DNA from 2 places in the Cellulomonas sp. ES6 genome. Region 1 is predicted to be linked to the other one. Evidence: predicted binding sites of a transcription regulator. Region 1 holds the regulator's gene; the other holds the start of a gene.
What was found. The regulator HspR, encoded in region 1, represses chaperone genes until heat shock. The targets are predictions, from matches to a motif close to AAGTTGAGTCNNNNNGACTCAACTT.
Positions count from the first base shown of each region.

Region 2: clpB (ATP-dependent chaperone ClpB) is a predicted target of HspR. The motif match lies at 14,274-14,298, and genes of this name have one in related genera.

Region 1 is NZ_CP125655.1:2,576,635-2,592,211, reverse strand. Features, by position in the region: gene nrdE (class 1b ribonucleoside-diphosphate reductase subunit alpha) at 1-1,501, opposite strand, end outside; gene nrdI (class Ib ribonucleoside-diphosphate reductase assembly flavoprotein NrdI) at 1,537-1,953, opposite strand; gene nrdH (glutaredoxin-like protein NrdH) at 2,044-2,289, opposite strand; gene P9841_RS12030 (threonine/serine exporter family protein) at 2,848-4,983, opposite strand; gene P9841_RS12025 (heat shock protein transcriptional repressor HspR) at 5,063-5,509, opposite strand; gene P9841_RS12020 (DnaJ C-terminal domain-containing protein) at 5,578-6,585, opposite strand; gene P9841_RS12015 (nucleotide exchange factor GrpE) at 6,689-7,315, opposite strand; gene dnaK (molecular chaperone DnaK) at 7,312-9,177, opposite strand; gene P9841_RS12005 (ATP-binding protein) at 9,416-10,816, shown strand; gene P9841_RS12000 (M15 family metallopeptidase) at 11,021-11,608, opposite strand; gene P9841_RS11995 (TetR/AcrR family transcriptional regulator) at 11,702-12,295, opposite strand; gene P9841_RS11990 (sugar O-acetyltransferase) at 12,282-12,890, opposite strand; gene P9841_RS11985 (MFS transporter) at 12,981-14,294, shown strand; gene P9841_RS11980 (DinB family protein) at 14,347-15,078, opposite strand; gene P9841_RS11975 (DUF2975 domain-containing protein) at 15,248-15,577, shown strand, end outside.
Region 2 is NZ_CP125655.1:3,002,652-3,018,228, forward strand. Features, by position in the region: gene P9841_RS13985 (hypothetical protein) at 1-329, shown strand, start outside; gene P9841_RS13990 (HtaA domain-containing protein) at 435-3,170, shown strand; gene P9841_RS13995 (ABC transporter ATP-binding protein/permease) at 3,570-5,321, shown strand; gene cydC (thiol reductant ABC exporter subunit CydC) at 5,318-7,057, shown strand; gene trmB (tRNA (guanosine(46)-N7)-methyltransferase TrmB) at 7,076-7,861, opposite strand; gene P9841_RS14010 (VOC family protein) at 7,916-8,695, opposite strand; gene P9841_RS14015 (UDP-glucose dehydrogenase family protein) at 8,843-10,249, opposite strand; gene P9841_RS14020 (glycoside hydrolase family 26 protein) at 10,303-12,015, opposite strand; gene P9841_RS14025 (glycosyltransferase family 2 protein) at 12,077-13,726, opposite strand; gene clpB (ATP-dependent chaperone ClpB) at 14,369-15,577, shown strand, end outside.

The sequences.
Region 1 (15,577 bases):
TCGCCAGCAGGTTCGACGCCCGGATCGCGTGGTACGCCACCGTGTAGAAGTAGATGTTCGTGAAGTCCAGGCCCTCGTCGGAGCCGTAGTAGACGTGCTCACGCGCCAGGTAGCCGTGCAGGTTCATCTGCCCGAGGCCGATGGCGTGGCCGCCGCGGTTCGCCTTCTTCACGGACGGCACCGACTCGATGTCCGTCTGGTCCGACACCGCGGTCAGCGCGCGGATCGCCGTCTCGACCGAGCGGCCGAAGTCCGGGGAGTCCATCGCCAGCGCGATGTTCATCGAGCCGAGGTTGCAGGAGATGTCGCGGCCGACCTCGGCGTAGGACAGGTCCTCGTTGAACGTCGACGGCGTCGAGACCTGCAGGATCTCGGAGCACAGGTTCGAGTGCGTGATCTTGCCCTTGATCGGGTTCGCGCGGTTCGCCGTGTCCTCGAACAGGATGTACGGGTAGCCGGACTCGAACTGCAGCTCGGCGAGCGTCTGGAAGAAGTCGCGGGCGTTGATCTTCTTCTTGCGGATCTCGCCGTTGTCGACCATCTCGCGGTACTTCTCGGAGACGTTGACGTCCGCGAACGGCACCCCGTAGACGCGCTCGACGTCGTACGGCGAGAACAGGTACATGTCCTCGTTGTTCTTGGCCAGCTCGAACGTGATGTCCGGGATGACGACGCCCAGCGACAGGGTCTTGATGCGGATCTTCTCGTCCGCGTTCTCCCGCTTGGTGTCGAGGAACCGCATGATGTCGGGGTGGTGCGCGTGCAGGTACACCGCGCCGGCGCCCTGGCGCGCGCCGAGCTGGTTCGCGTACGAGAACGAGTCCTCGAGCAGCTTCATCACGGGGATGACGCCGGAGCTCTGGTTCTCGATGTGCTTGATCGGCGCGCCGTGCTCGCGGATGTTCGACAGCAGCAGCGCCACGCCGCCGCCGCGCTTCGACAGCTGCAGGGCGGAGTTGATGCCGCGCGCGATCGACTCCATGTTGTCCTCGATGCGCAGCAGGAAGCAGGACACGGGCTCGCCGCGCTGCGCCTTGCCGAGGTTGAGGAACGTCGGCGTGGCCGGCTGGAACCGGCCGGAGATGATCTCGTCGACGAGCTGCAGGGCGAACGTCTCGTCGCCGGCCGCCAGCGTCAGCGACACCATCGCGACGCGGTCCTCGAACCGCTCCAGGTACCGCTTGCCGTCGAACGTCTTCAGCGTGTACGAGGTGTAGTACTTGAACGCGCCGAGGAACGTCTGGAACCGGAACTTCTTCGAGTACGCGTGCTTGAAGAGCCGCTTGATGAACTCGTGGTCGTACTGGGCCAGGACCTCGGCCTCGTAGTACTTGTTCGTGACCAGGTAGTCCAGCTTCTCCTCGAGGTCGTGGAAGAAGACGGTGTTCTGGTTGACGTGCTGCAGGAAGTACTGCCGCGCCGCCTCCCGGTCCTTGTCGAACTGGATCTCGCCGTTCGGCCCGTACAGGTTCAGCATCGCGTTGAGCGAGTGGTAGTCCATCTCGGGCGTGATGGTGACGACCTGCGTGCCGTCGGTCAGGCCGGCATCCGTGACTGTCGCTGCCAAAATCGTCCCCATCCCTCTCGGACGCGCGTGACGTCCTCGGTCGTTCCCATGAGCTCGAAGGCGTACAGGTACGGGACCTGGCACTTCGCGGCGATGATGTCCCCGGCGATGCAGTAGGCAGCGCCGAAGTTGGTGTTCCCCGCCGCGATGACGCCGCGGATGAGGGAACGGTTCGATGCGTCGTTGAGGAACTTCACGACCTGCCGCGGCACCGCGCCGCCCTCGTTGCCGCCGCCGTACGTCGGGACCACCAGCACGTAGGGGTCGGTGACGCGGAGGAACGGCTCGGAGGGGCGGAGCGGGATGCGCGCGGCGTCGATGTCCAGCTTGTCGACGAATCGGCGTGTGTTCTCCGAGACGCTGGAGAAGTAGACCAGTGAGCTCATCGCTCGTCGATCCCCCTCGCCCCGGTCGGATCGTGGATCGTGCAGGGTCGCGGCCGGGCCGCCCGGGTCAGCGGGCGGCGGGCGGCGACGTCAGGCGACGGAGACCGCGGCGCGGTCGGCGATCGCCTTGATCTGGTCGGGGCGGTAGCCCGACCAGTGGTGGCCGTCCGCCACGACGACGGGCGCCTGCAGGTGGCCGAGCGACATGACGTAGTCACGCGCGTCGGCGTCCTCGGTGATGTCGACGACCTCGTACTCCAGCCCGGCCTTGTCCAGGGCGCGGTACGTCGCGTTGCACTGGACGCACGACGGCTTGCTGTAGACGGTGATGGTCATCGTGTCTCCCCGGTGTGAAAGGCCTCGCTGGTACGTGCGCCCCCGCGCCCGCCCCGCACTGCTGGTGGTGCTCGTCCTGGGCCGCGTCGGCGGGTCTCCCGGTGGCCGGGGCCCCGCGTCGAGCGGCGAGTCAGAACACTACACCTAGTGGTGCGTCCGGCAAGGGACCACAAGTGCTGGTGTTACACGCGTGTCGTTCTCCACAGGCTGTGCACGGAGTCGTGGTGTCCGGCTTCATCCACAGGCTACGACCGACCACTGACACACAGCCCGCCCGACGGCGACCCGCGGGACCTGCTGCGTCGTCCACAGCGAGCCCCTCGTCGTCCCCAGGTCACCCACACCCGGGTCCACCTGTGGACGACGACGCGCACGCCCGCCGCGGACGTGATCCGGGTCCGGCGTGTCGCGCCCGTCGGCGTGTCGCGGACCGGACGCGCGCGTGCCCCGACCCCCTCCCCCCACCCCCTGGCCGCGTTCGGATCCGTTCGCACGGACACGCCCGGCGCGCCCGCACGAACGGATCCGAACACCCCCGGCCGACCGGCGGCGGGGCGGTCAGATCCGCGGAGTGTCGGGGGCGGGCGGCGCGGCGGGGTCGGTGCCCGGCGACGCACCGCGGCGGTCGGCGTCCGCGACACCCCCGCCGCCCGCCCGGTCAGCCGCCACCCCGTCGTCCGCCTGGTCGGCCGCGCGGTCGGCCGCGCGTGCACCGGCACCGGGCGCGGAGGCTCCCGCAGCCGCGACGGGCACCCGCCGCCCCACGACCGCCGTGCCCGGCAGGCCGTCGCCGCCGCGCCGGTGCGGCAGGCCGGGCAGCGCCCGCGAGGCCGACAGCCCCAGCAGCACCCCGAGCGCGATGCCGAGCATCGTGGACGCCGTCGACACGAGGGTGGACAGGGCCCCGCTGCCGCCGTCGAGCAGGGTCGCGACGCCCACGAGGCCCAGCGCACCGGGGACGAGCATCCAGAACGCCGGCAGGAACGACACGAGCGGCGACGGGCCGGACGGGAACCGCGCGACCGCGAGCGCCACCGGCGTCATGACGAGCGCACCCACGAACGCGGACAGCACCCCGCCGAGCAGCGTCCCGCCGACCACCTGCGCGCCGTAGGCGACCGCGAGCACCAGGACGACCCAGCCGGTGGTCCGCGGCCGGGCGCACCGGAAGACGACGGTCCCGACGCCGAACAGCACGACCCCCGCCCACGGCGCGAGCGGGCCGAGCGGCTGGGACGACGCGGTGAGGTCGAGCTCGGGGATGCCGACGAGGGCGCCGGCCCCGACGATGCCGCCGGCCAGCAGCGCGAGCTGCATGGTGCCCGCCGCGAGCCGCCCGCCGCCGGACAGCATCTGGCCCGCCGCGAGCTCGATCACCCCGGTGGTGAGCAGGCCGCCCGGCAGGAACAGCGCGAGCGGCGCGACGACGGACGGCAGCACGCCGAGGCCGGGCACCACGCGGGCGAGCAGCAGCACCGCGAGCGCCACCCCGAACGCCGCGGCGATGGTCAGCGCCACCTGGGGGCCGCTGGACAGCGGCGGCACGGCGAGCTGCACCGCGCCGACGGCCACGCCCAGCCCGCCGGCGACGAGCAGGTCCACCCAGGACCCGCCGAGCAGCGCGGCGAGGCCGACGGACAGCAGCAGGTAGCCCGCGAGCCGGGCCACGGGCCCGAACGGCCGCGGCGCGGCGCGCAGGTCCGCGATCCGGCCGATCAGCGACCCCGGCGTCGGGCGGGGGCCGGCGTCCGCGGGCGCGGCGGCGTCGCGCAGCACGTCCGCCAGGTCGTCCACCTGGTACAGGTCGAGCGGGCGACGCCCCGTCGACACCACGGCGGTGGCGACGGCGGACCCCTGCGGCACCGACACGAGCAGCGCCGTGGGCAGCACGACGACCTCGGCGCCGCGGACGTCGTGCGCGACGGCGATGTCGTCGAGGGCCTCCGCGACGGAGGAGACGGTGTGGCCGGCGTCGATCATCGCCTCGCCGGCGGTGACCATGAGGCGCAGCACCTCCTCCGGCCCCGGGGGGTCGGCGGCCGCGCTCCCGCCTCCCGCCGCGTCCGGGTCCGCCGCGGGCCCGTGCGGTGCCGCGGCGGCAGCGGCGGCGGCCGCAGCCGCCCGACGGCGCGCGGAGACCAGGACGACCGCGACGGCACCCGCGAGGACGACCGCCAGCGCGCCCAGCAGCTGCCCCCACGGCGTCGTCGCGGTCGTGACCGCGGGCGGTGTGGCGGGGCGCCGGCCGGGCGCGGGCCGGTCGTCGTCCGTCCCGGACCCGCCGGGTGCCACGGACGTCGGCGTCGGAGCGGGCGACGGCGTCCCCGGCGCGACGGGGGTCGGCTCCGGCACGGGGGTCGGCGTGGTCGTCGGGCGCGGCTCCGGCTGCGGCGCGCGCGACGGCGTGGGGTCGGGCGTCGGCACGGGCGCGGTGGTCGGCACCGGTGTCGGTGTCGGCGTCGGGGTGGGGACGGGCTGCTCGGGCGCCGCGGCGTCAGCGCCGGACCCCCCGCCGTCCGCCGCCGGACCGCCGCCGTCCACGGTCGTCGCCGCGGCCGGCCGGGCGGCGACCACCGCGGCGTCGCGGGGGGCGCCGGGCCCGCCGGGGCTCCCGGCCGCCGGCCCGGACCCGAGCAGCGTCAGGACCGCCGCCAGCAGCAGCGCGGCGCCCGCCGCCGGGGTCCTGCCTCGCATCGTGCCCGCCTCGTCCGTCCGGCCCGTCGCCTGCCACGGTAGGCGACGTCGCCCGGCGCGCGCCGGGCGACGTCGCGCGTCAGCGCCCGGAGGGCCGCCAGAGCACGATCGCCCCGCGCGCGCCGGCGGCTCGCGGGTCCTCCGCGGCGGGCTCGGCGGACCGGCGCTGGCTGCGCCCGAGCGGCCCCATCGCCACGACGTCGCCCGAGGGGTGGGCGGTGAACACGCGCCGACCGGGCTCGGCGAACGCCCGCAGGTACTCGACCTGCCGGCGCAGCCGCTCGACCTGGGACTCGAGCTCCAGGATGCGCTTGATGCCGGCGAGGTTGACGCCCTCCTCCTGGGAGAGCCGCTGCACCTCGCGCAGCGTGGCGATGTCCCGCAGGGAGTACCGCCGCCCGCGGCCGCGCGTGCGGCCGGGCTGCACGAGGCCGAGCCGGTCGTACTGCCGGAGCGTCTGCGGGTGCATGCCGGCGAGCTCGGCGGCGACCGAGATCACGTAGACCTGCGCGTCCTCCGAGACCATCCCCACCACCTCCTGCCGTCGTGCGCCGGGCGACCGGGACCGTCAGGCCCCGGTCGCCCGGCGGTGCCTCACTCCTGGGCGCGCGCCAGCAGCTCGGCGCGCGGGTCCTCGCCGGACGTCGCGATGCCGAACGCCTGCACGGCCTCCTTCGCCGCGGCGCTGAGCCGCTGCGGGACGACCACCTGCACGGTGACCAGCAGGTCCCCCGTGCCGGACGACGTCGTGACGCCGCGGCCCTTGACCCGCAGCGTCCGCCCGGACGGCGTGCCGGCCGGGATCTTCAGCCGCACGGTGCCGCCGTCGAGCGTCGGCACGGGCACCTCGGCGCCGAGCGCGGCCTCGTCGAACGCGACCGGCAGCGTCACCCGCAGGTTGTTGCCGTCGAGCGCGAACACCGGGTGCGGCGTGACCCGCACGGTGACCTCGAGGTCGCCGGGGGGCGCCCCGTGCTCGCCGGGCCGGCCCTTGCCGCGCAGCCGGATCTTCTGGCCGTCGCGGACGCCGGCGGGGATGCGCGCCTTGACGGTGCGTCCCTCGACGCCGAGCGCCACGGTCGAGCCCTCGACGGCCTGCCGGAACGGCAGCGTGGTGACCGCCGACAGGTCCGCGCCGCGGCGCGCCGTGCGGGCCTGGCCGAACCCGCCGCCGCCGAACAGCCCGCCGAGCAGGTCCTCGAACCCGCCGGCACCGCCCGCGCCGCCGCCCGCCGCACCGCCGCCGCCCTGCGGGAACCGCACGCGCGACCCACCGCCGCCGGTGAACACGCCGCCGAACAGGTCCTCGAACCCGCCCGCCTGCGCGCCACCCGGGCCACCGGCACCCGCGCGGAACCGCGCACCGCCGGCCATGGCCCGCAGCTGGTCGTACTGCTGCCGCTGCTCGGGGTCGGACAGCACGGCGTACGCCTCGCCGACCTCCTTGAACTTGGCCTCCGCGACCGCGTCCCCGGGGTTGTGGTCCGGGTGCATGGTGCGGGCGAGCTTGCGGTACGCCTTCTTGATCGCGGCCGCGTCGGCGTCCTTGGGGACGCCCAGCACGGCGTAGAAGTCCTTCTCCAGCCAGTCCTGCCCGCTCACGACGCCTCCCTCCGCTCTGCTCCACCGGTCCGGGCCCGCGTCAGGGCCCGGGCCGGGCGGGACCCGGCCGCGCGGTCACGCGGCCGGGCCCTCATCCTGCTCGTCACGCCTCCGGGTCGACGACCGCCACCCGGGCGGCGCGGATGATGCGCTCGCCCATGCGGTAGCCCGGCTGCAGCACCTGCTGCACGGTCGGCTCGGAGACGTCGGCCGAGTGCCCGTGCATGAGCGCCTCGTGCACCGTCGGGTCGAACGGCTCGCCGGCCGCGCCGTAGCGCTCGATCCCGAACCGCCCGAGGGTGCCCTCGAGCTTCTCCGCGATCGACGCGAACGGGCCGACCAGGTCGCCGTGCTGGCGCGCCAGCTCGATGTCGTCGAGCACGCTGATGAGCGCCTCGGCGACGGCGGCCACGCCCTGGTCCCGGGCCGCGAGGGCCTCGGACTTCGACCGCTTCACGTACGCCGAGTACTGCTGCTCGAGGTTGTAGTAGTCGGCATTCCGGCGCTGGAGCTCGTCCAGCCGCTCGGCCGCCAGCTTCTGCGCCTCGACCAGCCCCTCCAGCACCACGGCCTCCTCGGCGGCGGTCGCGGCCTCCTCGGCCTCGGCCAGGACCGCCTCCTCGGGCGTCGGCTCGCGCAGCTCGCCCGTCTCCGGGTCGATGCGGCGCTTGTCGGTCACGCGCGGGGCGTCCTCCGGGTCACGCCCCTGCGGGGTCGGCTCGTCGGTCACTTCTTGTCACCCTCGTCGTCGACGATCTCGGCGTCCACCACGTCGTCGTCCTGCGCCGACGCGCCGGAGTCGGCCGCGCCGTCCGCCGGGGCGTCGCCCGCGGGGGCCTGCTGGTTCGCGGAGTACAGCGCCTCGCCGATCTTCTGGCTGGCGGTCACCAGGGCGGCCTGCTTCGCCTGGACCTCCGCGACGTCCTCGCCCTCGAGCGCCTTCTTCAGGTCGTCGACGGCCGACTTCACCTCGGTCTTCACGTCGTCGGACAGCTTGTCGTCGTTGTCGGCGAGCAGCTTCTCCGTGGAGTAGACGAGCTGCTCCGCGGAGTTGCGGGTCTCGGCCTCCTCACGACGCTTCTTGTCCTCGGCGGCGTGCGCCTCGGCCTCCTTGACCATGCGGTCGATCTCGTCCTTCGGCAGGCCGGAGCCGCCGGAGATCGTCATCGACTGCTCCTTGCCGGTGCCGCGGTCCTTGGCGGACACGTGCACGATGCCGTTCGCGTCGATGTCGAAGGTGACCTCGATCTGCGGGACGCCGCGCGGGGCCGGCGCGATGCCGGTCAGCTCGAACGTGCCGAGCGGCTTGTTGTCCCGCGCGAACTCACGCTCGCCCTGGAACACCTGGATCAGCACGGACGGCTGGTTGTCCTCGGCGGTCGAGAAGATCTCGCTGCGCTTGGTCGGGATGGCCGTGTTGCGCTCGATGAGCTTGGTCATCACGCCGCCCTTGGTCTCGATGCCGAGGGACAGCGGGGTCACGTCGATCAGCAGGACGTCCTTGCGGTCGCCCTTGATGACGCCGGCCTGCAGCGCGGCGCCGACGGCCACGACCTCGTCCGGGTTGACGCCCTTGTTGGGCTCCTTGCCGCCGGTCAGCTCGCGCACGACGTCGGCCACGGCCGGCATGCGGGTGGAGCCGCCGACGAGCACCACGTGGTCGATGTCCGAGACCTTGATGCCCGCGTCGCGGATGACCGCGTGGAACGGCGCCTTGGTCCGCTCGAGCAGGTCGGCCGTCATCTGCTGGAACTGCGCCCGGGTGAGCTTCTCGTCCAGGTGGATGGGGCCGTTCTCGCTCATCGAGAGGTACTGCAGGCTGATGTTGGTGCTGGTCGCGGACGACAGCTCCTTCTTGGCCTGCTCGGCCGCCTCGCGCAGGCGCTGGACGGCGATCTTGTCCTTCGCCAGGTCGACGCCGGTCGAGTTCTTCACCTGGCCGACCAGCCAGTCGACGATCCGGCTGTCCCAGTCGTCGCCGCCGAGGCGGTTGTCGCCGGAGGTCGCCCGGACCTCGATGGTCGAGAAGTCGTCGTCCTTGCCCACCTCGAGCAGGGAGACGTCGAACGTGCCGCCGCCGAGGTCGAAGACGAGGATCAGCTCGTCCTCCTTGCCCTTCTCCAGGCCGTAGGCCAGGGCCGCCGCGGTCGGCTCGTTGACGATGCGCAGGACGTTGAGGCCGGCGATCTGGCCCGCGTCCTTCGTCGCCTGGCGCTCGGCGTCGTTGAAGTACGCCGGGACGGTGATGACCGCGTCGGTCACGGGCTCGCCCAGGTACTCCTCGGCGTCGCGCTTGAGCTTGCCGAGCACGCGGGCGGAGATCTCCTGCGCGGTGTACTTCTTGTCGTCGATCTCGGTCGTCCAGTCCGTGCCCATGTGGCGCTTGACGGACGCGATGGTGCGGTCGACGTTCGTGACGGCCTGCCGCTTGGCGACCTCACCGACGAGGACCTCGCCGGTCTTCGAGAACGCGACCACCGACGGGGTCGTGCGGGCGCCCTCCGCGTTGGCGATGACCGTGGGCTCCCCGCCCTCGAGGACGGCGACCACGGAGTTGGTGGTGCCCAGGTCGATGCCGACTGCTCGTGCCATGTCTGTCGCTCCTTCGTCGTGCTGCGTGGGTCCGGCGCCGCGCACCCCGGAGCGGGGCCGGTCGCCTTGAGCCTGCTGCACTCAAGTCTGCGCCGGCCCGGGCGCTGTGGCAACTCGGGGCGGGCGGACTTGAGTCCACCTGGCTCAACCCTGGGGAGCGGCCGAGCATTCCCGGCGCCCGCCCTCTGCCAACTTTCCTCGCGCCTCGTAGGTACTGTAAAAGTGTTACAGTAGATTCATGTACGCCGCCGAAGTCGACCAAGCCCTGGCGCAGCCCGTCGAAGAAGCGGTCGATCTCCTGCTCGCGCTGCCAGAAGGTCAGTGGTTCGAGCGCAAGTCGGGGCGAATCTCGCCGCGGGACCTGGCCGTCCCTCTCGTTGCATTCGCCAACGCGGAGGGCGGCTGCATCGTCGTGGGCCTCCACTCAGGATCGGTGGACGGTGTCGCAGCTGCCCGCCTCAACGACCTACGCCAAGCGGCCCAGGACTTCACCCAGCCTGTTGTTCGCGTCCGGGCGGATCAGCTCAGCACACCCGAAGGGAAGACCCTGCTCGTGCTCCGGGTGGACCCGGGCGACCGCGTCCACGAGACGACGAGCGGCGACTGCTACCTGCGCGTCGGAGACGAGTCTCGGAAGCTGGGCTTCGCGCAGCGTCAGGAGCTGGAGTACGACCGCGGTGGCGCGCCCTTCGATGGAACAGCCGTCGACGCCCGGACCGAGGACCTCGACGCTGCTGAGGTGGCGGCGTACCAGGAGGCGATCGGCTCGTCGTCCCCGGAGTCGATGCTCCGTGCCCGAGGGCTGCTCACCCGCGATGATCGCCTGACCGTTGCTGCGTATCTCCTCTTCGCGAACCACCCCCAGGACCTGTTCCCGAACGCACACGTCCGCATCCTCCGCTATCGCGGCGTCGAGCGAGGGGCAGGCTCTGGCCTGACACTCGAGGACGCGGCCGACATCCGCTGCGAAGGGTCGATCCCGCGACAGATCACGGACGCCGCGCAGATCATCGAGACGATGATCCCGGACCGTCGCGCCCTGGGGACCAGCGGGAGGTTCGAAGCAGTCCCTGTGGTGCCGCGAGATGCATGGCTCGAAGGGCTCGTCAACGCGGTACTGCACCGCTCCTACAGCATGGCCGGTGATCACGTCCGGGTGGAGATCTTCCCCAATCGGCTCGAGATCGCGAGTCCTGGCCGCTTCCCCGGGCTCGTGGACCCCACCCGGCCACTCGACATCAACCGGTATGCGCGTAATCCCCGGCTCGCGCGAGTGTGCTCGGACCTTGGGATCGCCCAAGAGCTCGGAGAGGGGATCAGACGCATCTTCGGAGAGATGCGCGCCCGGGGGCTGACCGACCCCCTGTACACGCAGACCGCCGCATCCGTGCAGCTGACCCTCTTCTTCTCCGATGCTCTCGCGCCGGAGATCCGCAGCGCGCTGCCGTCGGGCGCGCTGAAGATCCTCGACCTGATGCGCCGCGCGGGGCGGCCGCTGGGCACAGGTCAGGTGGCCGACGCCGTGGGCGTCACGAGGCCGACCGCATCTCGGAACCTTCAGCGTCTGCAGGACGCCGGCCTCGTGACGTGGGAAGGTCAGTCACCCAAAGACCCCCGCGCAGCGTGGCGACTGACGTGACACGCCACTGCAACACCTACTGCGACACGTGTTTTGCAGTAGGTGTTGCAGTACCAGCCCACTCGCCGCCTCCACGAACAAACAGCCCCAGATGGCGCCCACGGCTCTCGCCGCAGAGCCGTCCGAGAGCGTGAGGCAGGCCTGTCGCCCGCGAGCCTCAGAGCCACCACTCTGCGAGCCCGCCCGGATCCCACTGACGCGCGCTCACCCCCGCAGCCGCGCCGCGACCTCCGCCACCACGTCCGTGTCCCCGACGATCTCCAGGTGCATCTCGTCGGGCCGGTCGGCGTAGTCGCCGCCCCACGCGACCGCGGGCGCGACGTCCGCGAGGATCGACCGGATCGCCGCGACCTGCTCGTCCGTGAACGTGCCGCGCACGCCCATCGGGTGGAGCGGGGCGTTGAGGTCGATCGCCGTGGCGGAGGCGTGGTTGGACAGGACCTCCCGGCCGCGGACCGGGCGGTGGGCCCAGCCCCACGAGGCGTCGGCGTCGACGGGCTCCACCTCGGCGTCGAACCGCTCGGCGACGTACCCGAGGACGGTGGCGACGTCGCCGCCCAGGACCCGGCCCGTCACCCAGGGGAGGCGCACGAGTCGGGGGTCGTCGCCGGACGTGATCTCGGGCCAGCCGTTCTGCGAGGTGCCGGCGCCGCGCCCGCCACCCGGCCCGAACCCCTGCAGCGCGAGCCCCGCGGCGACGACCACCGCGAGGGCGGCGAGGGCGAGCGTGGCCGCGTGCCGCCGCGTGCTCGAGCGGTGGGTGGGGACGCTGTCGCTGGTCAGGCTCGTCATGCCCTCGACGCTAGGAAGCGGCGGCACCCCGGGGCATCGGCTCCCGGGCCGGTCCTCCCACCCGCCCGGCACCACCGAAGGGTCCGGTCGGCGTCACCCCGCGGGAGGAGCCGGCCTCCGGGTCACCAACGCCACCGCGCGCTCCACCTCGGCGATGTCGTGCGGCTCGGTGTCCAGCGCGCGGTGGATGGACAGCCCCTCGATGAGCGCGTCCAGCAGCCGGGCGGTCGGCGGGTCGAAGTGCCGCTCGAGCGCGGCGCGGCTGCGGGCCATCCAGGCGTGGGTGAGGCGCCGGTACCGCGGGTCGCGGGAGGCCAGCGTGTACAGCTCATGGGTCAGCACGAGCTCGCGGGGGTCCGTGAGCACGTCCGAGGCGATGAGCCGGACGACGGCGGCGCGCGCCTCGTCGAGGGTCGCGGCGCCGGACATGGCCGCCTCGAAGCGGTCGCTGACGCGCGTCGCGAACCGCTCGAACGCCTCGTGCAGCAGCGCGTCCACGTCGGCGAAGTGGTAGGTGATCGAGCCGAGCGGGACGTCCGCGGCGGCCGCGATCCGGCGGGCCGAGGTGCCCGCGACGCCCTCCGCGCCGATGACCTCGAGGCACGCCTCGACGATGCGGTCGCGCCGGTCGGGGTCGTGCCGGCGCCTGCGGGGCTCCCCGGCGGCGGCCACCTCAGACCTGCTCACGGGGCTCGTCGAGGCGGCGCACCACGCGCGCCGGGTTCCCGACGGCCACGACGCCCGCCGGCAGGTCCCGCGTGACGACAGCGCCGGCCCCGACCACCGTGTCGTCGCCGATGGTGACGCCCGGGCAGACGATGACGCCGCCGCCCAGCCACACGTTGTCCCCGAGGGTGATCGGCTCGGCGGCCTCGAGCTTGTCGCGCCGCGGCTGCGGGTCGAGGGGGTGCGTGGGGGTCAGGAGCTGCACGTTCGGCCCGATCTGGCAGTCCTCGCCGATGGTGATCGTCGCGACGTCGAGCGCCGTGAGGCCGGAGTTCACGAACGTCCGGGCGCCCACGTGGAGGTTCTCCCCGTAGTCGACGGCGAGCGGCGGCTTGATGAACGCGCCCTCGCCGAGCGAGCCGAGCAGGTCCGTCAGCACGCGGCGGGCGCGGGCGTCGTCGGCCGCGATCACGGCGAGCCGGTACTCCTCGACCAGGACGGTCGCCCGGCGCGCGATGCGCTCGCTCTCCGGGTCGTCCGCGATGTACAGGTCCCCGGCGAGCATCCGCTCGCGGTTGGTGCGCGGGTCGCCGGCGAAGTAGTCGCGATCGCTCATGTGTACGAGCGTACACATCGTGTGTACGCTCGACGACGCACCCCGACCGCGGGCGCCGACGCCGGCACCCGGACCCACCGCCGGAGCCCCATGCCCGCCTCCCCCGCAGCACCCTCAGCAGCCGTCGTGACGCCGGTCGCCCGGCGCGCCCGCGTCGCCGTCTCGATGGTGTTCCTGGTCAACGCCGTGCTGTACGCGAACCTCGTGCCGCGGCTGCCCGAGGTGAAGGCCGACCTCGGGCTGAGCAACGCCGCGCTCGGCACCGCGATCGCCGCGATGCCGCTCGGCGCCCTGCTGGCCGGGCTGCTCGCGCCGCTGCTGATCCAGCGCCTCGGGTCGGCCGCCGTCGCGTCGTCCGGCCTGGTCACGCTCGCGGTCGCCGTGGCGCTCGTGCCGCTCGCCGGGAGCTGGGCCGCGCTGGCCGGGCTGCTCCTGCTCGCGGGCGCCCTCGACGCCGTGATCGACGTCGCGCAGAACGCGCACGGGTTCCGCGTGCAGCGGCTCTACGGGCGCTCCATCGTCAACGCGTTCCACGGCCTGTGGAGCGTCGGCGCGGTGCTCGGCGGGCTGGTCGGGTCCGCCGCCGCCGGGCTCGACGTGCCGCTGCCCGCGCACATCGCCACCACGTCCGCGGTGTTCGCGGTCGTCGCCGTCGTCGCGCACCGGTTCCTGCTGCGCGGGCCCGAGGACGCCGAGCGGGCCACGGCCGGCGCCGCAGCCGACGCGTCCGCAGCCGACGCCCCCGCGGCCGACGCCCCCGCACCGGCGCCCCGGGGGCGCGTCGCGGGCCACGCCGTCCTCCTGCTCGCCGCGCTCGGCGTGCTCGCCGCCTGCGGCGCGTTCGTCGAGGACGCCGGGTCCTCGTGGGGCGCCCTGTACCTGCGCACGGAGGTCGGCACCGGCGCGGCCGCCGCCGGGCTGGCGTTCGTCGCCCTCCAGGTCGCGATGACCGTCGGCCGGCTCACCGGAGACCGGGTCGTCGACCGGTTCGGGCAGCGGCGCGTCGCGCGCGTCGGCGGCCTCGCGATCGCGGTCGGGGCCGGCGGGATGCTCGCCGTGCCGTCACTGGCGACGACGCTCGCGGGGTTCGCGCTCGCGGGTCTCGGCGTCGCGACGCTCGTGCCCGCCGTCATGCACACCGCGGACGAGCTGCCCGGCCTGCCCGCCGGCGTCGGCCTGACCGTCGTCAGCTGGCTGCTGCGCGTCGGGTTCCTGGTGTCGCCGACCGTGGTGGGCGTGGTCGCGGACGCCTCGAGCCTGCGGGTCGCGCTGCTGAGCGTCGTCGTGTCGGGCCTCGTCGTCGCCGGGGTGGGCCGGGTGCTGCTGACGCGCGCGGCCGCGGCCGAGCCGGACGAGGAGCCCGTGACCGCCTCGGGTGGGCCGGCGGCGTCGCCCGGCGCCTGACCGCGCACGACGAGGCCGGACCGGCGCGACCGCGCCCCGTCCGGACCAGCCGTCAGGCCGGGTCGGCGTCGGTGCGGCGCGCTGCGAGCGCGTCCAGGTCCCGCAGCGCGAACCGCAGGTGCGACCACTCCTCGTCGAGGATCGTGTGCAGGCAGGACAGCACCGTCTCGAGGTGGTCGGGGCCCCACGGGTTCGGCCGCGTGCCGGCCAGGTCCTCCGGGGTGACGGAGGCGAGCTGGTCGCGGACCATCGCCTGGCGCTCGGCCCGCACGGCCAGCACCCGCTCGAACGTCGGCGACGCCTCGGAGAACACGGCAGGGTCGTGGCCGTCGGTGGCGTACTCGACGTTCGGCTGCCCGACGGGGTGGTACGGCCGCTCGATCCCGAGCACCGCGCCGCGCAACCACGTGTCGGTCGCCATCACCAGGTGCCGCAGGGTCTGGGAGAACGACCACTCGCCGTCCACCTGCAGGTCCACGGTGCCGGGCGGCATCGCGGCGGCACGCTCGACGGCCCCGTCCCACGCCCGCTCGACCGCCGCCCAGGCGGCACGCAGCCCCTCGGGGTCCTCGGCCTGGCGCAGCGCCCGGCCGGGGAACCGCCGGTCCAGCTCGGCCTCCACCAGCGGCGCCACGTCCACGCCGTTGACGAGGAACGTCCCCTCGCCGAGCCACGGCGCGTCGAGGTCGGCCCCGTCCACGTCCACCCCGCGCAGCACCGCCCCGGACAGCGTGCTCCGGACGAACCGCGCCCCCCGCAGGTCCTCGTCCACGAACTCGGTCACCACCGCGTCCCCCTCCGCTCGCGCACGGTCGCGCCCCTCGCCGGCCGCTACCCGATGTCTACACCCGGCCACCGACACCGTCCACGGCCACCCACCCCGCCGTCCAACGATCGAATGCTATCGTTTGTCGATAGCCTGGCACGCGCGTCGGGCACCGAGAGGAGTCGCCATGCCCCAGCTCGTCCGACGCCTCCTGCGGGTGGTGATCGTCCTGCTGCTCGCCGGGATGCTGTTCTTCCAGGCCGTGCTCATCCCGTTGCTCGGCGTCGACATCGCCGAGGGCGGCCCGGACGTCGTGCACCTGCGCTGGCCGGTGGTCGTCATCGGCGTGCTCGGCGTCGCCACGGTGGAGGTCGTGCTCGTCTGCCTGTGGCGGCTGCTGACCATGGTCCGCACCGGGACCGTGTTCAGCCGCTCGGCGTTCCGCTGGGTCGACGCCGTCATCGGCGCCCTGGCCGTCGCCGCCGGCCTCGTGGTGCTGCTCGGCGTCCTGCTCGCA
Region 2 (15,577 bases), 430 kb from region 1:
TGCCGTTCGCCGGGCCCGGTGCGGTGGCCGACCCGGCGGCGACGCCGACCGCGGCCCCGACGCCCGGCCCGGAGGCGACGACCGACCCGACCACCGACGCGAGCGCCGCCCCGAGCCCCGACCCGAGCCCCGCCCCGAGCCCCGCCCCGAGCTCCGGCGCCGTCGCGGCACCCGAGCAGCGCGACCCCGGGGTGGTGGCGTGGCCGGCCGTCGCCGGGGGGCTCGCCGCCCTGGCCGCGGTCGCGCTCGTGGTCCTGCGGCGGCGGCGCGCGCCCGGGGGGACGGCCACCGATGACGACGGCGACGGCGCCGCACCCGACCAGCACTGACAGGGGAGGACCGCGACCCACCCGGGACGCGGCCCGACGAGAGCCCGGGCGACCGGGCCGGAGAGGGAGACGATGCACCGAGGAACGAGGACCCGCGCGTGGCGCGTGGTCACCAGCGCGGTCGTCGCGCTGGTCGTGGGGGCGGGCACGACGCTCGCCGCCGGAGCGGCAGGGGCCGCGGAGCCCGACGACGCCGGGGCCGGTGCGCCCAGCTGCGTCGGCGTCGCCGGCGCGACGTTCACCTGGGGGGTGAAGGAGTCCTTCCGGACGTACATCACCGGCCCGATCGCGCAGGGGACGGTCACCCCGGCCGACGTCACCGGGACGGGGCCGTGGACGTGGTCCGGCGGCACGGGCGAGATCGGCGAGGACGGCCTCGCGGACGCGTCGTGGGGGAGCGGCTCGGTGCGCTTCGAGGGGCACGACGGCGCGCTCGACCTGACGTTCTCGGCGCCGGAGGTCACGGTCACGGGCGCCACGACGGCGACCCTGACCACGACCGTCGACCCCGGGACGGCCGAGCCGTCGCGGGTGGAGCTCGCGACGCTCGACCTCGCGGGGGGCACGTCCTCGACGGACCCGACGCAGGTCGCCTGGTCCGGGGTGCCCGCCACGCTGACGGAGGCCGGCGCGGTCGCGTTCGCCGGGTTCTACGGCGCGGGGACGGCGCTCGACCCGGTGGCTTTCACGCTGCCCGCCGGCGCCGCGCTCGACGGGTGCGGGACGCCCCCGGTCGACCCGGAGCCCGAGCCGGAGCCCGAGCCGGAGCCCGAGCCGGAGCCCGAGCCCGAGCCCGCCACGCCGACGCTGCGGGTGTCGCAGACCGAGGGGCTCGACCCCGACGGCGCGACGATCACCGTCACCGGCGAGGGCTACGGCACCAGCGCCCTGGGCACCCACCCGCCCGTGCTGAACCAGCCCGCCGGGGTGTACGCGCAGATCGGCTGGCTCGCCGAGTCGTGGCGGCCGTCGGAGGGCGCGCCGTCCTCCGCGCGGAGCAACGCCTACACCCGGTGGGTGCAGGGCGTGAACGACACCCCGCCGTACCTGCGGTGGACCGTGCAGCCCGACGGCACGGCGGACTTCACGTGGACGGTCGAGGTGGACCGGGCGACGCTCGAGGACAAGCGCCTCGAGGGCGGCACACTCGCGGTGTTCACCGTCGGGGCCTCCGTCACGCAGGCCGCGAACGAGCAGTCCGTGGCGATCGCCTTCGCCGGGACCGGCGGCGGTGACACGGGCGGCGGCGACACCGGTGGCGGCGACACCGGTGGTGGCGACACCGGTGGTGGCGACACGGGCGGCGGTGACACCGGTGGCGGGACGCCGGCGCCCTCCTGCGTGGCCGTCAGCGACGCCACCCTCGACTGGGGCGTCCGCGAGTCCTTCCGCACCTACATCACCGGCCCGGTCGCCGGCGGCAGCGTGTCGGCCACCGGGGTGACCGGCACCGGCCCGTGGACCTGGTCCGGCGGCACCGGGCAGGTCGACGAGCACGGGCTGGCGACGGCCGCCTGGTCCGGCGGCGTGCGGTTCGTGGGGCACGGCGGCGAGCTCGACCTGACGTTCGCCAGCCCGGAGGTCCGCGTCACCGGCGCCGACGCGGCGGAGCTGCGGGTGACCGTCACCACCCCGGAGGGCTCGCAGCGGGTCCGGCTGGCGACGCTCGACCTGGCCGCGGGCACGGCGGGCTCCGACGCCTCCCGCCTCGCGTGGACGGGCGTGCCCGCCACGCTGACCGCCGCGGGCAGCGAGGCGTTCGCCGGGTTCTACCCGGCCGGCGCCGCGCTCGACCCGGTGTCCTTCACGCTCCCGCTGGGCGCCGCGACGTCCTGCGGCACCCCGGGCGTGCCGACCACGCCGACGGTCCCCGTCACGCCGGTGACCCCGACGGTCCCCGCCACGCCGGTGCGCGAGGTCCAGGGCCTGTCCGCCGCCGGCTCGGTCGTCGCCGGCGGGTCCGTCACGGTGACCGCGAACGGCTTCGGCGCGGGCGAGGCGGGCATCCGCCTCGAGCTGCACTCCGACCCGGTGCTCCTCGCGGGCGACCTGGTGGCGGACGCCGCCGGGTCGGTCACGGTCACGGCGACCATCCCCGCCTCGACGCCGGCCGGGCCGCACACGCTCGTCCTCGTCGGGGCCGGGCAGACGCTGGAGTTCCCGATCACGGTCGAGGCCGCGGCGCCGGTGTGCGTCGCGCGGGCCGTCTCCGGCGCCACGCTGACGTGGGGCGTGCGGGAGTCGTTCCGCAGCTACGTCACCGGACCGATCGCCCAGGGCTCGGTCACCGCGGACGGCGTCTCCGGCACCGGTCCGTGGACGTGGTCCGGCGGGACCGGCCGCTACAACGCGGACGCCGGTCTGGGCGCCGCCTCGTGGTCCGGGGGCGTGCACTTCACGGGGCACGGCGGGCAGCTCGACCTGACGTTCTCCGACCCGCAGGTGCGCCTCACCGGTGCCACGTCGGCCACGCTGACGCTCACCGTCGCGGGGCCGTCGGGGTCGTCCCGCGTCGCGGTCGCCACGCTCGACCTCGGGGCCGGCACCGCGTCCCGCGGGGCCACGCAGGTGGCCTGGTCCGGCGTGCCCGCCACGCTGAGCGCGGCCGGCGCCGGTGTGTTCGAGGGGTTCTACCAGGCGGGCGAGGCGCTCGACCCGGTGGCCTTCACGCTGCCGCTCGGGGCGGAGGTCGAGTGCGACGCGACCTCCGGCAGCCTCGCCACCACGGGCGCCGAGCCCGGTGACGCGGTCGGCTACGCCGTGGCGCTGCTGCTGTTCGGCGGCCTGCTGACGGCGGCGGTCCACCGCGGTCGTCGCCGGGCCCACGGCCTGACGGCCTGACGGCTCGCGGAGGTGGGGCGGCGCGCGCCGCCCCACCTCCGCGTCCCACCCCGCACCCCGCCGCCGACGCCGCGCCGGACGGTGTCGCGCACGGCGCCGCCGCGTGGCACCGTGTGCGGCGCACCCCCTGTCCGTGCCGTCCCCGAGGACCACCGCATGACCTCCCCGCACCCGGGCCCCGCCACCGACCGGCCCGGTCACCGTCCCGCCGGCCGCCCCGGACCCTCCGGCGGCCCCGCGGGCGGGCACCCCCGCCCCGGTCGCGACGCCGGTGGGCCTCCCGCCGGCCGCGCAGGCGGCCACCCCGGCGGACACCCGGGCTCGCGTCCCTCCGGTCCGCCTGTCGAGCGGCCCGTCGGCGCCCCGGCCACCCCCGACGCCCCGCGCGCGGTGGTGCTCGTGCCGGCCCTGCTGACCTGGGTGGCCGCCGCCGCCACGACCGCGGCCTACCTCGCGCTCGGCGCCGTGCTGGACGCGGCGCGCACGGGCGACGGCGTGCCCGGCTCCGCCGTGGCGGTGCTCGTGGCCGCGGTCGTCGTCCTCGCGGTGGCCGCCTTCGCCGGCCCGCGGACCAGCCTCGCCGCGGTGGGCCCGCGGGAGTCGGTGCGGCGGGACGTGCTGCTCGACCAGGCGCTGCGGCTCGGGGTGGCGTTCCGCACGCAGGAGCGCTCCGGCCGGTTCGTGTCCACCGCCACCGACGGCGTCGAGCGGGCCGCCTCCTACGAGGTGACGTTCCGCTACCCGATCATCGCGTCGATGACGGTCCCGGTGGTCGCGCTGCTGCTGCTCGGGGCGGCCGTCGACTGGGTGGTCGCGGGGTGGCTCGCGCTCGCGCTGCCGGCGATCCCGCTGGTGGTGGGCGGCTTCCAGCGCGCGTTCCGCGGGGTCTCCGTGCAGTACCGGATGACCGCGCGCCGGTTCGCGGGGCAGTTCCTCGACGCGATCCAGGGGCTGCCGACGTCGACCGCCTTCAACCGCGCCGCGGCGAAGGGCGCGGAGCTCGCGCGCTCCGCCGAGCAGCTCCGCCGGATGGTGATGCGCCTGCTGACGCGCAACCAGCTGGTGCTGCTGGTCATCGACTCGTCGTTCTCGCTGGTGATGGTGACGGCCGCCGCGGCGCTGGCGGTGCTGCGGCTGCGGGACGGCGCGATCACGCCCGGGCAGGCCGTCGCCGTGGTGCTCGTGTCCACGGTGCTGCTGGAGCCGCTCGACCGCGTCGGCCAGTTCTTCTACGTCGGGCTCGGCGGGCGCGCCGCGGTGCGCGAGATCGAGTCCGTGCTGGACCAGGTGCCGTCGGCGCTCGACGCGCCGGGGGTGCAGGAGCCGACCGGGTGGGCGACGCCCGCCGCCGCGGGGTCCGCGGCGGCCCCGCCCGTCGCGGAGGCCCTCGCTCTCGAGCACGTCTCGTTCGCGTACCCGGGCGGGGCGCCGGTCCTGGACGACGTGTCGTTCACCGTCCCGCGGGGCGCGCGCGTCGCGCTCATCGGCCCGTCCGGGTCGGGCAAGAGCACGGTGGCGGCCCTGCTGCAGGGGCACCTGCGCCCCGGCGGCGGGGTGGTCCGGGTGGGCGGGTACGACGCGACCGCCGTGCCGCTCGCCTGGGTGCGCGCCCAGACCGCCGTGGTCGCGCAGTCGACGTACCTGTTCACCGGGACGCTCGCCGACAACCTGCGGCTCGCCGACGCGGACGCCGACGACGCCGCGCTCTGGCACGCGCTCGAGCAGGCGAACCTCGCCGACGAGGTGCGGCGGTTCCCGGACGGGCTCGCGACCCGGGTCGGGGAGCGGGGGCTGTCGCTGTCCGGCGGCCAGGCGCAGCGGCTCGCGGTGGCGCGCGCCCTGCTCAAGGACGCCCCCGTGCTGCTGCTCGACGAGCCGACCAGCCAGGTGGACGCCGCCTCGGAGTCCGCCCTGGTGGAGGCGCTCGACCGCGCCGGCGAGGGGCGCACCGTGCTGGTCGTCGCGCACCGGCTGAGCACGGTCCGCGGCGCGGACGAGGTGCTGGTGCTCGCCGAGGGGCGGGTGGTCGAGCAGGGACCGCCGGACCGGCTCGGCGGCATCGACTCGTACTACGCCCGCGCGATGGACCTGTCCGGCCTCGCCGGCACGCCCGGCACCCCCGGTGCCGCCGCCACGGAGGTGACCCGGTGAGCGCCGTGCTCGACCCCGCCCCGGCCCCCGCGTCCGCCCCGCTGTCCCGGGCGGCGATCTCCCGCCGGCTGGTCCGATTCGGCCGCCCGGTGCTGCCGCCGCTCGCGGCGTCGCTGGTCTGCCGGGTGGTCGGCCAGCTGCTCGGCATCGCCCTGCTCGCCGTCGCGGCGGCCGGGGCCGCCCGCGTGGCGGACGACCCCGCAGCGCCGCTCGCCCCGACGGTGTGGACGCTCGTCGCGCTGTCGCTGCTCAAGGGCGTGCTCCGCTACCTGGAGCAGCTGACCGGCCACGCCGTGGCGTTCCGCGCGCTCGCGATGCTGCGTGTCGACTTCTACGACCGGCTCGCGCCGCAGGCTCCCGCAGGCGTCCTGTCGCGCCGCACCGGCGACCTGGTCAACCGCGCGACCAAGGACGTCGACCGCGTCGAGGTGTTCTTCGCGCACACGCTCGTGCCCGCGGTGAGCGCGGTCGTCGTGCCGGTGGTCGTCCTGGTGGTGCTGGCCGTCCGGTACGACCCGGTGCTCGCGCTCGTGCTGCTGCCGTTCCTCGTGCTCGTCGGCGCGGTCGTCCCGGCGTGGGGGCGCGAGCCCAGCGCGGTCGCGGCGACCCGGGTGCGGGCCGCGCGGGGGCGGATCGCCCAGCTCGTCACCGAGTCGCTCCAGGGCGTCCGCGAGGTGCTGGCGTTCGGGGCGGAGACGCGGCGCCGGGCCCAGGCGCGCGCGCTCGCGGACGACGTCGGGCTGGGCCTCGACGGGCTGGCGGCCTGGACGGCGCGCCGGCGCGCGGCGAACGCGGTGCTGCTGGTCGCGGCCGTCGCGACCGTGGCGCTCGTCGGCGCGGCGCGCGTGTCCTCCGGCGCGCTGGGCTGGGCGGACTACGCCGTCGCGGTCGTGCTGGCGCTCGCGGTCTTCACCCCGGTGCTCGCCGTCGAGGACGTCGCGCCGGACCTCGAGCAGGCGTTCGCCGCCGCGCGCCGCATCTGGCGGGTCACCGACGCGCCGCCGGCCACCACCTCGCCCGAGCACCCCGTGCCGCTGCCGGACGGGCCGCTCGACGTGCGGTTCGAGGGCGTGACGTTCACCTACCCCGCGCCCGAGGACGACGACGCCGGCGGTGCCCCCCAGGGGCCGCGGCGCCGGGTGCTCGACGGCCTGGACCTGCACGTGCCCGCCGGCGCCACGACGGCAGTCGTCGGGTCGTCGGGCTCCGGCAAGTCGACGCTGGTGAACCTGCTGACCCGGGCGTGGGACCCGGACGAGGGCCGGGTGCTGCTGGGCGGGGTCGACGTGCGGGACGTCGCGCTGGAGGACCTGCGCCGGCACGTCGCCGTCGTCGGGCAGAGCACCTACCTGTTCAACGACACGCTGGCGGCCAACCTCCGGCTCGCGGCACCCGACGCCACGGACGCGCAGCTCGAGGACGCGTGCCGCCGCGCGGCGCTGCACGACGCGGTCGTCGCGATGCCCGACGGCTACGCCACCCGGGTCGGCGAGATGGGCGAGCGGCTGTCCGGCGGGCAGCGCCAGCGCGTGGCGATCGCCCGCGCGTTGCTGCTCGACGCTCCCGTGCTGGTGCTGGACGAGGCGACCAGCCAGCTCGACGTCGCCACGGAGGCGGAGATCCAGGACGCGCTCGCCGAGGCGGCCCGGGGCCGCACCGTGCTCGTGATCGCGCACCGCCCGGGGGCCGTCCGCACCGCGGACCGCGTCGTCCACCTGGGGCGGCCCGGCACCTGAGGCCGGCCGGGGCGGTGCTCAGGACGTGCGCGTCGCGACCACGTCCCGCGGGGTCCGCCCGGCCGCGAGGGCCCGTCGCTCGAACCGCGTGACCGGGCGGTGCTCCGGCCGCGGGGCGTAGCCGCCGTGCTCGTTGGTCAGGCCCGGGTCGGCGGCGACGACCTCGAGCATCTGCTCCGCGTACGGCTCCCAGTCGGTCGCGCAGTGCAGCACGCCGCCGATCGCCAGCCGGCTCCGCAGCAGCGCGACGTGCTCGGGCGCGACGATCCGGCGCTTGTGGTGCCGGGCCTTCGGCCACGGGTCGGGGAAGAACACGTGCACCGCGGCGAGCGACCCGGGCGCGACGACCCGGCGCACCAGGTCGAGCGCGTCGCCGTGCGCCACCCGGACGTTGGTGAGGCCCTGCTCCTCCAGCAGCACGAGCAGGTTCGCGACCCCGGGCAGGTGCACCTCGACGGCGAGGTAGTCGCGGTCGGGGTCGGCGGCCGCCATCGCGGCGGTCGCGTCGCCCATGCCGGAGCCGATCTCCAGGACCAGCGGCGCGGTGCGGCCGAACAGCGCGGGGGCGTCGAGCGCCCCCGCGTCCGTCGTGGGCGGCAGCCCGAGCGCCGGGTCGTGCACGGAGACGCCGTACCGGGGCCAGAGCCGCTCGAGCGCGTCCGCGCGCCGCTCCCCGAGCGTCGCCCGGCGGGGGTGGAACGTGCGCACGGGCTGCCCGGCGACCTTCTTCGCCTGCCGGAACGCGTCGCCCGCCCGGCCGGTGTCGGGCGGCCCTGCGGAGGACGGGGTCGGATCGGTCGGCACGGCGTCGAGGGTAGCCGCGCCCGCCGGACGTGGCGTCCCGCGCGTCGGCGGCCCTCACGCGGCGGGCGCGCTGGGCTCCTCGTCGGTCGACATGAGCCAGAACCGCTCCCCGAACGGTCCCGTGACCCCGGCGAGCCGCCCGTACGTCGTGTCCGAGGCCGGGGACACGACGGCGCCGCCGAGCCGCACGGCCCGCTCGGTCGCCGCGTCCGTGTCCGTCACGGCGAAGTACACCTCCCAGGACGCGGCGTCGGCGCCGCCCCCGATGCCGCCGACCGGCCGGCCGTCGACCTCGACGGTCGCGTACTCGAACCCGGGCGCGCTCATGTCGGTGACCCCGTAGCCGAACACCGCCCGGTAGAACGCGCGGGCCTCGGCGGGGTGCGCCGACAGGTGCTCGTTCCAGATCATCGCGCCGGGCTCGTTCACGACGGTCGCCCCGAGGGTCCGGCCGGCCTGCCAGAGCGCGACGGTCGCCCCCGCGGGGTCCGTCAGCACCGCCATCGAGCCGAAGTCCATGACCGGCGCCACCGGCACCTGCACCCGGGCGCCCGACGCCACGGCCCGCTCCTGGGTGGCGGCGGCGTCCGCCGTCGCGAGGAAGGTCAGCCACGCGACGGGTTCGTCCTCGCCGCCCGGCATGACGCCGCCCAGCGCCGCCGCGGGCCGTCCGGCCACGAGGCCCTGGCTGTAGAAGCCCGTCTCGGCCGGGCCGACGTCGAACGTCCAGCCGAGCAGGTCGCCGTAGAACCGGCGCCCCGCCTCGAGGTCGGGGACCCTCAGCTGCGCCCAGCAGGGAGTGCCGTCCGCCCAGGGCCGCTCGTGCACGCTCATGTCGTCCTCCGCGAGGCTCGGGGGCGGCGCCGCGTCGCCCCGACGGGCCCATCGAAGCAGCCGGCACCCACACGCGCGAAGGGCGCCCCGGCAGCGCGGCGCGCCCTCCCGCGCCGCGGCCGCCGGGGCGCCCCCGCCGGACCCCCGTCAGGCGGCGGTCCGCCCGAGGCCGGCGAACTCCCAGCCGGCGCCGCGCCACCGCGCGGGGTCGAGCTTGCCGCGGGCGTCGATGACGCGCGGCGTCGCGGTGAGCCCGGCGAGGTGCTCGGCGTCGGCCTGCACGAACTGGTCCCACTCGGTGAGCACCAGCACGACGTCCGTGCCCTCGACGGCCTCGTCCACCGACGTGGCGTAGGACAGCGTCGGGAACGACCGTCGCGCGGTGTCCCCGGCCTCCGGGTCGTACACCGTGACCTGGGCGCCGCGCAGGTGCAGCGCCGCGGCGACGTTGAGGGCGGGGGAGTCCCGCACGTCGTCGGTGTGCGGCTTGAACGCCGCGCCCAGCACGCCGATCCGGCGGTTGAGAACGGAGCCGCCGCAGGCCTGCACGGTCATGTCGAGCACCCGCTCGCGCTGGCCCATGTTGATCTCGTCGACCTGCTGCAGCAGGGCGGACGCCCGGTACGCCCCGAGCTCGTTCGCCCGGTGCATGAGGGCGCGGATGTCCTTCGGCAGGCAGCCGCCGCCGAACCCGAGCCCGGCGTCGAGGAACTGGCGGCCGATGCGCACGTCGTGGCCGAGCGCGTCCGCCAGCACGGTGACGTCGGCCCCGGCCGCCTCGCACACCGAGGAGATCGCGTTGATGAACGAGATCTTGGTGGCGAGGAACGCGTTCGCGCTGACCTTCACGAGCTCCGCGGTCGGCAGGTCCGTGACGACGACGGGCGTGCCCTCGGCGATCGGCCCGGCGTAGACCTGCCGCAGCGTGGCCTCGGCCCGGGCGGACGGCCCGCCGAGCACGATGCGGTCCGGGTGCAGCGTGTCCTCCACGGCCTTGCCCTCGCGCAGGAACTCCGGGTTCCACACCAGCTCGGCCGGCATGCCGGCGGGGGCCTCCTCGGCCACGAGCGTGCGCAGCCGGGCGGCGGTGCCGACCGGGACGGTCGACTTGCCGACGATCAGGGCCGGGCGCGTGAGGTTGCGGGCGATCGTCGTGGCGGCGGACTCCACGTAGGACAGGTTCGCCGCGTGGCTGGTGCGCATCTGCGGGGTGCCGACGCAGATGAAGTGCACGTCGCCCCACGCCGCGGCGGCCGCCAGGTCGGTGGTGAACCGCAGGCGCCCGGTCGCGAGGTGCTTCTCCAGGAGCGGGTCGAGCCCGGGCTCGTAGAACGGCACCTTGCCGGCGGCCAGCGCCTCGACCTTGCCGGCGTCGGTGTCGGCGCCCAGCACCTCGAACCCGAGCTCGGCCATGGCGACTGCGTGGGTGGCGCCGAGGTACCCGGTGCCGAAGACGCTGATGCGCAGCGGGGCGTCACCGGCGGAGGGCTCGGGGAGCGCCTCGGTGTCGGCGGTGGCGGAGAGGGCGGCGGCGGAGAGGGCGGAGTCGTGCATGGCGGTGCTCCTCACGGTGGGGCGCGGCGGGCGGGTGCGGGCGGTGCGGCGGGTCACGGGGTCGCCGCCGGGGTGGGCGTGGTGCTCGGCGTGGGCTCGGGCGTCGGCTCGGGCTCGGTGGTCGGCGCGGTGGTCGGCGCGGTCGTCGGCTCGGGGGTGGGGTCCGGGCCGGGCTCCGGCTCGGCGGTCGGCGAGGGCGTCGCGGACGGTGCCGCGGTCGCGGCCCGGGCCTGGGCGTCGGGTGACGCCGTGGCGGTCGCCGCCGCGCCGGTGGGCTCGCCCCCGAACCGGCGCGCCGGGTCGTCGAGCCCGGTGCGGAACGCCTCGAGGCTGTTCGCCCGGGAGTCCACGCGCCAGTCGTTCGTCGCGAGCTGGCCGTCCACGTACGTGGTGACGGCGAGGTTGAACCACGCGAAGCCGATCACGTCGTCGTTGCGCCCGGGGTCGAACCCCTGGAAGAACGACCGCACCCAGGCCGGCTTGGTGCCGCCGATCTCGGAGGCGCCGACCTCGGCGAGCAGGATCTTCTTGTCGGTGATCGAGCGGAGCTGGTCGAGCGTCCGGTCGAACGTGTAGGAGAACGTCGAGTCGTTCTCCGCCTTGTAGGGCGGCCGCTGGTAGCCGGAGACGCCGACCCAGTCGACGTACGCGTCACCGGGGTACAGGGCCTCGAGGAACGCGGGGGACTGGTGGGCGGCGGGCAGGTTGTTGACGATGTTCGGCGCCCACACCCAGATCACGTAGTCGTTCGCGCCGTTGGCCTCGAAGACGTCGTGCACGTGCTGCCACATCCGCACGTAGTCGCCGACGCCGTTGCCGTTGATCGGCGCGCCGGACCCGGTCTGCTCGGACCACGGGTACCAGACGCCGTTCATCTCGTGGTCCAGGCGGATCGCCAGCGGCAGCCCCGTGGCCGCGATGTCGCGGGCGTACTGCGTGAGGTAGGCGTCGAAGTCGCCCGCGATGATCTTCGGCAGGCTGTACTCCGGCTCCTCGACGACGTCGTTCTTCGACCCGATCGGCCGGGACTCCCAGGTGAGCATCGGCAGCATGCCGCGCTCCCAGGCGCGCGTCACGGCGTTCGCGCGGAAGTCCTCGTCCCAGCCGCCGAAGTACCCGACCATGTCCTGCGTGCGCCCGACGTCCTGCGCGGCGTCGTCGAACGTCGCCCAGTTGAACGGCGCCTGCTCGGTGTACATCCCGAAGTAGCGCTGGTCCGGGTCGAGCAGCGCGGCGCGGCTGGGGGCGGAGGGCTTGGTGGGCTTCTCCGGCGGGGCGGCGGGGTTCTCCGGCCGGGGCGGCGCGGGGTTGGCGGGCTGGTCGCCCGCGGACCCGGAGGCCGGTGCGGCGGCGGTCCCCCCGGCCGCCGCGGTGCCGCCGGAGCGACCCGACGACCCCGACCCGGACGACCCCGAGGACCCGGAGCGCGACGAGCCCCCCGAGCCGGAGCCGCTGCCGGCGGAGTCGCCCCGGGCGTCCCGCTCGGCCTGCGCGGCGGCGCGGTCCTGCTCGCCCTTCTTGCGGGCGGCCTGCTCGTCGGACAGCACGTCGCGCAGGGCGTCGGACTGGGAGCGGCTGGTCTCGAGCTGCGCCTCGAGCTCGGCGTTGCGCCGCTGGAGGGCGAGCTCGGCGGCGGTGGGCTCGGCGGCGTCGGACTCGTCGGCGCCCACGAGCGAGGAGACCGCGGGCGTGTTCCACACCACGAGCGTCACGGCGAGCAGGCCGGCGACGACGGCCGCGGTGGCGATGCGGGCGCGGACGGTCATCCGGCCCATGGTCGGTGCCCACCAGGCGGCGCCCGTCGGCGCGGCGGGGGTGGTCGGTGCGTCAGACATAGAGCAGCGCCTCCAGGGCGAACAGGATCACGGCGATGCCGTACGGGATCGCCGCGAGCGGGTTGAGCCGTCGGCGGGCGGGTGCGGTCGGGGTGGTGCGCGCCTCGCGGCGGCCGGCCGCGACGGGTGCCGCCGCGGGTGCCGCCGCGGGCGCGGCGTGCCGTGCGGGTGCCGCGGAGACGGCGGGCAGCGGGGCGGTCGCGTCGGCCTGGGCCAGCAGGCCGCCGTGCCCGGCGACGGCGTGCACCGGCGCGCCCGGGCCGGAGCCGTGGTCGCGCTGCGTGGGAAGCCCGCCCCGGTCCACCACGTCGACGGGCGCCGGCTGCGACATCAGGCCGAGCTCCGCCTCGAGGGACGGGCGGTGGTCGCCGTCGTCCTCGGCCGTGCCGGGGTCGCCGCCGGCGTAGGCACCGGCGCGGGTGCCCCACCCGGAGGCGTGCGCCATGCGCAGGAACCCGAGCAGCCGCACCGGCATGAGGAAGAACGTCGAGACGATGATGAAGACCGGGAGCCGGAAGAAGTCGCTCGGGACCTCCTGCAGGTGCCGGATCTGCCGGATCGCCATGGACAGCACCGACGACACGACCATCAGGGCGATGACCCAGAACCAGCCGGCCTGCGCGCCGTAGGTCGCCAGCATCGCCTCGTAGAGGTTGACGCCGGTGCCGCTGACCGAGCGGTACACCCAGCCGGCGATCGTCCCGACGAGCAGGAACGGCAGCACGATGTCGGCCAGGAAGAACACCGCGAGCACGGGCGCGTGGCCGAGCATCCACGGCAGCATCCGCAGGGTGTTGTACTGGCTGCCGCGCGCCCAGCGCAGCTGCTGCTTGAACAGCTTCTTCACCTGCAGCGGGGCGTCGGTGTAGACGAGGCTGGTGTGCTGGTAGACCGTCCGGTAGCCCTGCTTGAGCGTGAGGTTGGTCAGCGTGCGGTCGTCGGACACCTCGAGGAACACGCCCATGAACCGCTGGGTCATGAAGTCGTGCATGACCTCCATGAGGATGTGCCGGCGGAACGCGATGGTGCGTCCGGGCAGGCAGCCGACCTGGCCGAGGACGGACTGCGCGGGCATCGAGTAGAGCGAGCGCGAGTTCTCGAGCCAGTCGGCCCAGCGGGTGATCCAGGAGCGTGTCGGCTCGAGGATGCGCTGCCGGGTGGTGACGCCGCCGACGTTGGGGTCGGCGAACGGCTTGACCAGCTCCGACAGCGTGCCGGCCGTCCAGACGGTGTCCGAGTCGAGCAGCACGGTGACGTCGTACCGGGACATCTCGGTGCCGATCTTCACGGCGTTCCGCTTGCCCGGGATCGGGGTGTGGACCCACCGCACGAGCGGCGCGAACTCCTCGCAGACCTGCTCGAGGCCCGGGTTGCGCTTGCCGTTGATGACGACGATGACCTCGTCGGGGTGCTGCTCGGTGACCCGGCTCAGCACGTCCCGGAACAGGTCGAGCGGCTCGTCGACGACGGGGACGACGACGCTGGTGGTCTCGTGGTGCTCGGCGAACCACGGGCGGTACCGGCGGGACAGGCCGACCTTGAGCAGCCAGAGCGCCCACACGAGGCCGGAGAAGACGGTGAAGAGGTACAGCTCGGCCTGGTCGTCGAGCATGTGCCGGATCTGCAGGATGAAGATGAACATCGCTCACCTCGGCGCTGGAGGGGTGGAGCCAGCGGCGACGGTGACGCGGCGGAGGACGGGGGCAGCGGGGCGGGGAGGGCCTCCGCTGTGACTGGGGACGGCGGTCGGGCGTGACGGGTGTCACCCGTTCGGACGGGTGGCGACGTGGCGTCGGGGTCGTTCCTGTGAGTCGGTGGTGCCCCTCGTGGGAGTGCACTCAGCCTGTTGCGCGGCAGCGCCCGAGCGCAACTCGCCCGGGCCGATTGGGACCCGTGATGTGACGTGGATCACGCGCTGCCCGACCGGTATGTCCGGATATGCGCAGATCAGAGGTCCGGCAGTTCCGACATCGAGGATGTTCCGGACGGCTCGCGGAGGCGCTGGTCACGCACGAGGGGCGCGCGCCGCCCGGCCGCGACCCGCGGCCCACCGGGACGTGAACATCGTCACAACACGTGATGACGGCTGTCAGTGTCATGACACGGCGTGACGGCAGTCACGAGCGGGCGGTGCCCGGGCGCGCGGTGTCGTACCGCCCCGCACCGGCGCCCCGACTGCTCGACGCGCAGAGTTGAGCGGAATAGGCTCAACTTCGACCGGGTTGCACCGGAGGCACGCGGCGGCCCGACCGGGACGTCCGGACGCCACGCACGGAGGGGAACGATGGACGCGAAGCTCACCACCAAGTCGCAGGAGGCCATCGGCGACGCCATCCAGCAGGCGGCCGCCGCGGGGAACCCGCAGCTCGAGCCGGCCCACCTGCTGAACGCGCTGCTCGCCCAGGAGGGCGGCGTAGCGAACGGCCTGCTCGACGCGGTCGGTGCCGACCGCCAGGCGCTCGGCCGCGCCGTGCGCGCCATCCTCGTCGGCCTGCCCGCCGCGAGCGGCTCGTCCGTCGCGCAGCCGACGGCCTCCCGCGCCACGGCCACCGCGATCGAGGCCGCCTCGGCGGAGGCGCGCACGCTCGGGGACGACTACGTCTCCACCGAGCACCTGCTGCTCGGCCTGGCCGCCGGGCAGTCCGGCGTGGCCGACGCCCTGCGCGCGCAGGGCGCCTCCCGCGACGCGCTGGCCGCCGCGCTGCCGTCCGTCCGCGGGTCCGCGCGCGTCACGAGCCCGAACCCCGAGGGCACCTACAAGGCGCTCGAGCAGTACGGCGTCGACCTCACGCAGCGCGCCCGCGACGGGAGGCTCGACCCGGTCATCGGCCGCGACGCCGAGATCCGCCGCGTCATCCAGGTGCTGTCCCGCCGCACCAAGAACAACCCCGTCCTCATCGGCGAGCCGGGCGTCGGCAAGACCGCCGTGGTGGAGGGCCTCGCCCAGCGCATCGTCGCGGGCGACGTGCCGGAGTCCCTGCGCGGCAAGCGCCTCGTGTCGCTGGACCTCGCCGCGATGGTCGCCGGTGCCAAGTACCGCGGCGAGTTCGAGGAGCGCCTCAAGGCCGTCCTGGAGGAGATCACCTCGTCCGAGGGCGAGGTCGTCACGTTCATCGACGAGCTGCACACCGTCGTCGGCGCGGGCGCCGGGGGCGAGGGCGCGATGGACGCGGGCAACATGCTCAAGCCGATGCTGGCCCGCGGGGAGCTCCGCCTCGTCGGCGCCACGACGCTGGACGAGTACCGCGAGCGCATCGAGAAGGACCCCGCCCTGGAGCGCCGGTTCCAGCAGGTCTTCGTCGGCGAGCCGTCCGTGGAGGACACCGTCGCGATCCTGCGCGGCCTCAAGGAGCGCTACGAGGCGCACCACAAGGTGACGATCTCGGACGCCGCCCTGGTGGCCGCCGCCGCGCTGTCCGACCGCTACATCACCGGCCGGCAGCTCCCCGACAAGGCGATCGACCTGGTGGACGAGGCCGCGTCCCGCCTGCGG